DNA from 2 places in the Massilia sp. DD77 genome. Region 1 is predicted to be linked to the other one. Evidence: predicted binding sites of a transcription regulator. Region 1 holds the regulator's gene; the other holds the start of a gene.
The links. The regulator HrcA, encoded in region 1, represses chaperone genes, less so after heat shock. The targets are predictions, from matches to a motif close to TTAGCACTCNNNNNNNNNGAGTGCTAA.
Positions count from the first base shown of each region.

Region 2: a site for HrcA is predicted at 1,301-1,327, ahead of groES (co-chaperone GroES). Genes of this name have one in related genera too.

Region 1 is NZ_JBAMDH010000010.1:1,436-4,602, reverse strand. It holds gene V7778_RS07335 (outer membrane protein assembly factor BamE) at 1-85, opposite strand, end outside; gene fur (ferric iron uptake transcriptional regulator) at 239-667, shown strand; gene hrcA (heat-inducible transcriptional repressor HrcA) at 874-1,890, opposite strand; gene V7778_RS07320 (HAD family hydrolase) at 1,998-2,702, opposite strand; gene V7778_RS07315 (hypothetical protein) at 2,895-3,167, shown strand, end outside.
Region 2 is NZ_JBAMDH010000043.1:9,253-12,419, reverse strand. It holds gene groL (chaperonin GroEL) at 1-879, opposite strand, end outside; gene groES (co-chaperone GroES) at 920-1,210, opposite strand; gene V7778_RS21745 (hypothetical protein) at 1,553-1,795, shown strand; gene V7778_RS21740 (cell division protein ZapA) at 1,792-2,103, shown strand; RNA gene ssrS (6S RNA) at 2,149-2,330, shown strand; gene V7778_RS21730 (EVE domain-containing protein) at 2,448-2,918, shown strand; gene V7778_RS21725 (sulfite exporter TauE/SafE family protein) at 2,918-3,167, shown strand, end outside.

The sequences.
Region 1 (3,167 bases):
CGGCGGCGGCGGTTGCGGCCGGGTCCGTGTTCACCGGCGCTGCCGGACGCGTCTGGTTACGCCAGCTGGCGCAGCCGGACAGCATCAGGGTGCACGCGAGGCCTGCAAGAAGCGCAGTCCTGGCGGAGGATCGATGAAAAACGGCATGGTTGACGCGCATAGATAACCTCAAAACGTTTGAGCGGGAGCTCCAAAACGCTATATCATAAAGCACTCCGCCAAACTACGAGCAACAAACATGAGTAACAACCCCTCCGACCTGAAGGCCAGCGGCCTGAAGGCTACCCTGCCGCGACTGAAAATCCTGGAAATCTTCCAGAACAGCGAAGTGCGGCACCTGACGGCGGAAGACGTCTACAAGATCCTGCTGGCCGATAACATGGACGTGGGCCTGGCGACCGTCTACCGGGTCCTGACCCAGTTCGAGCAGGCCGGGCTGCTCAACCGCAACCACTTCGAAACCGGCAAGGCGATCTACGAGCTGAACGCCGGCTCCCACCACGACCACCTGGTGTGCCTGGATTGCGGGCATGTCGAGGAGTTCTACGACGAAGAGATCGAATCGCGCCAGCACAAGGTGGCGACCGAGCGCGGGTTCAAGATCGCCGAGCATGCGCTGGCGATTTATGGGAATTGCGTGAAGGTGAATTGCCCGAGGAAGCAGTAAATACGGCGTGCGGTGCAAGGATGCGTTGCCGGCTGATCGACGAACTTGGGTCCCCGCCTTCGCGGGGATGACGTTCTAAAGGAGCCGACTACGATCGGCGCTCCCTGCCACCGACCTAAAAACCGTCATACCCGCCACTGGCGGCTATGACTCCCTGCGCAGGCGAGAACCCAAGTTAAAAGCACGCCGCGGACGCGTGCTTTTTTTTACGGCTGACTGAGCGCGTTGGACAGCAGCTTCGCCGTGATATCCACAATCGGAATCACCCGCTCATACGCCATCCGCGTCGGCCCGATCACCCCCAAGGTCCCCACGATCCGCCCGTTCACCTCGTAGGGCGCCGTCACCACGCTCATCTCGTCCATCGGCACCAGCTTCGACTCGCCGCCGATGAAGATCTGCACCCCGCCCGCCTTGCTGGACACGTCCAGCAGCTGCATCAAGCCGGTCTTCTGCTCGAACATCTCGAACATCTGGCGCAGCGAGCTCATGTTGGAGGAGAGGTCGGACACCGACAGCAGGTTGCGCTCGCCCGAGATCACCATGTCGTCGCCCTCGGCCATCGCCTCGCTGCCCGCCTCCACCGCGGCCTGCATCAGGCTGCCCATGTCGTCGCGCAGCTGGCGCAGTTCGCCGGTCAGGCGGGCGCGCACCTCGTCGAAGGTCAGGCCGGCATAGTTCTGGTTCAGGTAGTTGGCCGACTGGGTCAGCTGGCCGGGCGTGTAGTCGACGTCGGTCAGGAGCAGGCGGTTCTGCACATCGCCGCGCGGGTCGACGATCACCAGCAGGATGCGCTTCTCGGACAGGCGCAGGAATTCGATCTGCTGGAACACCGATTCGCGGCGCGGGCTTTGCACCACGCCGGCGAACTGCGACAGCGAGGACAGCATCTGGGCGGCGTTGGCGATGATCTTCTGCGGCTGCTGCACCGGCAGGCGCATGCGCTCGGCGGCGACGGTCTGCTCGTCGAGATGCCGTACCGTCAGCAGGGTATCCACGAACAGGCGGTAGCCGCGCGGCGTCGGGATGCGGCCGGCCGAGGTATGCGGACTGGCCACGTAGCCCATCTCCTCGAGGTCCGCCATGATGTTGCGGATCGTGGCCGGCGACAGGTCCAGGCCGGAGATCTTCGACAGCGCGCGCGAGCCTACCGGCTGGCCGTCGGCGATATAGCGTTCGACCAGCGCTTTGAGCAGGGTTTGGGCACGGTTATCGAGTTGCATGATTCCTGGAAGCAAAAGAGTTGCTGCCTATATTATAAATAGGTGGGGACGCGGCGCCGCAACTGCAAGCCTGCGCAAGGCGAGGCATGCGCCTGCTCAAACCGGTTTCAGGCATGTTCGCGCTTGAGCCAGTCGATGAGTTCGTCCAGGCTCGTCACTTCGGCGTCGGGCTCCACCAGATGAGGTATCGGGTTGCGCTTGCCGACCCGGTTCATCCAGACGGCGCGCAGGCCGGCGCGCTGGGCGCCCTGGACGTCGAGCAGCAGGTCGTCGCCCACGTACACGGCCTCGGAAAATCGCACGCCGAGCGCTGCGCAAGCGGCCTGGAAGATCTCGGGAGCGGGCTTGGCCTTGCCGAACTGGTGGGCGGCCACCGAGGCCTGGAAGTGGCGCGCCAGGCCGATGGTCTCCAGGTCGGCGTTGCCGTTCGTCACGGAGCCGATCAGCACCCGGCTCTTCAGGCGCAGCAGGCCGGGCACCACATCGTCGTAGGGAATCACGGCATTGCGCGCAGCAAAGAATTCGACCATGGCAAGCTCGACCTTGGTGGTATCCTCGCCCGCCTGCTCGAAGGCGGCGATCAGGCCGGCGCGGCGCAGCGCGCCCAGGTCGAGCTGGAATTCGGGGCGGCTGGCCAGCAGTTCCAGGCGCGCCTGGCGCAAGGTTTCGATCGTGTATTGCTGCGCCACGCGGGGCGCATGCTCGGCCAGCCAGGCATAGAGGATCTTCTCCGCTTCGATGATGACGGGCGCGATCGGCCACAAGGTGTCGTCGAGATCGAACAGAACGGCTTTTGGCCAGGGTTTTGTCATGGTGCGCGGGTTGCAGGTGTCGCCCCAAGCATAACGAGCCGCTCCTTGAAAATCAATCGCATACAGACGTCGTTACACCCCGATACAAAGGCAAATGGACCAGCAGCTTGCCAAATGGACTAAAATGTTGGGCGATTTTGTCTATCTATCCGCGCAACGCGCTTTCCCGTCCGAATATTGTGGAGTAAGTACATGAAGAGTTCCAATCTGCGTGCCGGCGCCGTGCTGGCTTGCACGCTCGCGCTGACCGCCTGCGGCGGCGGCGACGATGGCCAGCTTGCCATTGGCGGCAGCTTTTCCGGCGTGACCAAGACCGGCCTGGTGCTGACCAACAACGGCGGCTCGGACTACGCGGTCGTCCCGACCACCAGCGGCGTCGGCAACTGGTTCTTCCCGAACCTGGTGGAAACCGACTCCAAGTACAACGTCGAGGTCAAGAGCAAGCCGGACAACGTGGAAAGCTGC
Region 2 (3,167 bases), on a different contig from region 1:
GGCGATGTCTTCCAGCATGGCCTTGCGGCGGTCGCCGAAGCCCGGAGCCTTGACGGCGACGGTCTTCAGGATGCCGCGGATGTTGTTGACCACCAGGGTCGCCAGGGCTTCGCCTTCGATGTCTTCGGCGACGATCACCAGCGGACGGCCGGCCTTGGCCACTTGCTCCAGCACCGGCAGCAGGTCGCGGATGTTCGAGATCTTCTTGTCGCACAGCAGGACGAATGGGTTCTCGTGCACGGCGACTTGCTTGTCCGGGTTGTTGATGAAGTAAGGCGACAGGTAGCCGCGGTCGAACTGCATGCCTTCCACGATGTCCAGCTCGTCGTTCAGCGACTTGCCGTCTTCGACGGTGATGACGCCTTCCTTGCCGACTTTTTCCATCGCTTCGGCGATGCGCTCGCCGATCGAGGTTTCCGAGTTGGCCGAGATGGCGCCAACCTGGGCGATTTCCTTCGAGGTGGTGGTCGGCTTGGCGATCTTCTTGAGTTCTTCGACGGTGGCTGCGACGGCCTTGTCGATGCCGCGCTTCAGGTCCATCGGGTTCATGCCGGCGGCAACGAACTTCATGCCTTCGCGGACGATGGCTTGTGCCAGCACGGTCGCGGTGGTGGTGCCGTCGCCGGCGTTGTCGCTGGTCTTCGAAGCGACTTCCTTGACCATCTGCGCGCCCATGTTCATGAGCTTGTCTTTCAGTTCGATCTCTTTGGCGACCGAGACGCCGTCCTTGGTCACGGTCGGGGCGCCGAACGAGCGCTCCAGCACGACGTTGCGGCCTTTCGGGCCCAGGGTGACCTTGACCGCGTTGGCCAGGATGTTGACGCCTTCAACCATTTTTGCGCGCGCTGCGTCGCCAAACACTACTTCTTTAGCTGCCATGTTCTGTATCTCCGAATGAATTCGTGAATGGTTCTAGGAATTACTGGGCCACGACGGCCATGATGTCTTCTTCGCGCATCACCAGCAGCTCTTCGCCGTTGACCTTGACGGCCTGGCCGGAGTACTTGCCGAACAGCACGCGGTCGCCGACCTTCACTTCCAGCGGACGGACCTGGCCGTTATCCTGCACCTTGCCGTTACCGATGGCGAGCACCTCACCCTGGTCTGGCTTCTCGGCGGCTGCATCAGGGATGATGAGGCCGGATGCAGTTTTGGTTTCCTGGTCGAGACGCTTCACGATTACGCGATCGTGCAGAGGACGAAGGTTCATGCAAAACTCCTTATATTTCAGTGGTTTGACTAGCTATCAATTGCCGCCGCATCCAGGTTTTCCCCAGCTTGCGTCGGCTGCAAAGAGTTGTTAGCACTCTCTACTAACGAGTGCTAATTATAGGGACGATAAGTACCCATTTCAAGCCACAGTGTGGCTTGTTTAACTGATCTTTTTGCGATATCACAATTTAATGGAGGGATTGCCCCTCTGGCGGGGCAGTGGCGGCCTGACCAGCGGGGCAGGGTACACCCCCGTGGGGTTTCACGCCGCACGGGTGCCAGTTGCCATTTTCACAGCGATTCGGTTGACTGAAAATCCATCTCGGTCCTATAGTGTCGAATGATTTCCGAATTCCAAGACCTCTCAGACAAAATCGACCGGCTCGCCCAGCTGACCCAGTCTTTGCGCGCCGAGAATTACCTGCTGCGCCAGGCCAACCACTTGCTGAGCGTCGAGAACGTCTCCTTCAGGGACCGCCTGCTGGAGGCCCAGCGCCGGCTCGAGGCCCTGATCGGACAGCTGCCGCCGCCGCCCGGCGGGGACGGCGAAGGCGCCGCCGACGAGAGCGAGGCCACCCAATGATCCATCTCGACGTCACCATCATGGGCCAGCCCTACCGCCTGGCCTGCCGCGAAGGCGAGGAGCGCACCTTGCGCGAAGCGGTCCATTACCTCGACGGCAAGATGTGCGCGCTGCGCGACTCGGGCAAGGTCAAGGGCACCGACCGTATCGCGGTCATGGCGGCCTTGTCGGTCGCGGCCGAATTCCTGTCGGTGAAGTCGCCCCAGGGTCCGCTGTCGGACATGTCCATCCTCGAAGTCAAGCAGAAACTGGAAGCGATGCACACGGTGTTGGACAAGGCCTTGTCGCCGCAGGAAAATCTGTCTTGACGGCCGAAACCGTTTGACATGCCCGGCCAAGGGAGTAAACTGCGCTCTACCCTGCGGTGTTCGAGATTTGCCATATATTCCTTGAACCATTCTTACGCATAGGTTGTGGAACACGTTCGATGGGCGTGAGCGTCGCTAGTCCGACGAACCCGAAATTGATCTGACCGCGACCACCTTGAACCGTTCTGGTTCGGGATGCCGGCAGAAACGGCACAGGCGGGGCACAGATACAGGCGGTTGCGCACTTCGGTTCGCAACCGTTTTTTTTTGCGCGTCGTCCCGGCGCGCTTTGTTTTGTATGCGCCATTCCTGGCGCGCTTTGTTTGATTTGTTGTGGAGGCGCGATGCGCTATTGGCTGATGAAATCCGAACCCGACGAGGTCAGCTTCGACGACCTGCTGGCCGCGCCGCAGCGGACGCTGGCCTGGTTCGGCGTGCGTAACTACCAGGCGCGCAACTTCATGCGCGACGCCATGTCGGTCGGCGACGGCGTCCTGTTCTACCACTCCAGCTGCGCGGTCCCCGGCGTGGCGGGCATCGCCGAAGTCGCGAGCACCCCGTATCCGGACGCGAGCCAGTTCGACCCGGCCAGCAAGTACCACGACCCCAAGGCGAAGCAGGAAGAACCGCGCTGGATCTCGGTCGACGTGCGCGCCGTGGAACAGGGGCGCTACCTGCCGCTGTCCGAGCTGCGCGCCATTCCCGCGCTGGAGGACATGGTCCTGCTGCAGAAGGGCAGCCGCCTGTCGATCTCGCCGGTCACGGCGCAGGAGTGGAACACCATTGTCGCCCTGGTGCGCGGCAAGGGAGCGTGATGGACATTCCGCTGATCCTCGTCCTGCTCGCGATGGGCGCCTTCGGCGGCTTCGCCGCCGGCCTGCTCGGCATCGGCGGCGGCATGGTGCTGGTCCCCTTCATCACGATGATCTTCAGCGCGCGCGGCATCGCGCCCGAGCTGGTGGTGCACATGGCGATCGCGACCTCGCTCGCCACCATCCTGTTTACCTCGCTGTCCTCGATGCGGGCGCACCACGCCCACGGCGCGATCCTGTGGCCGGTGGTGA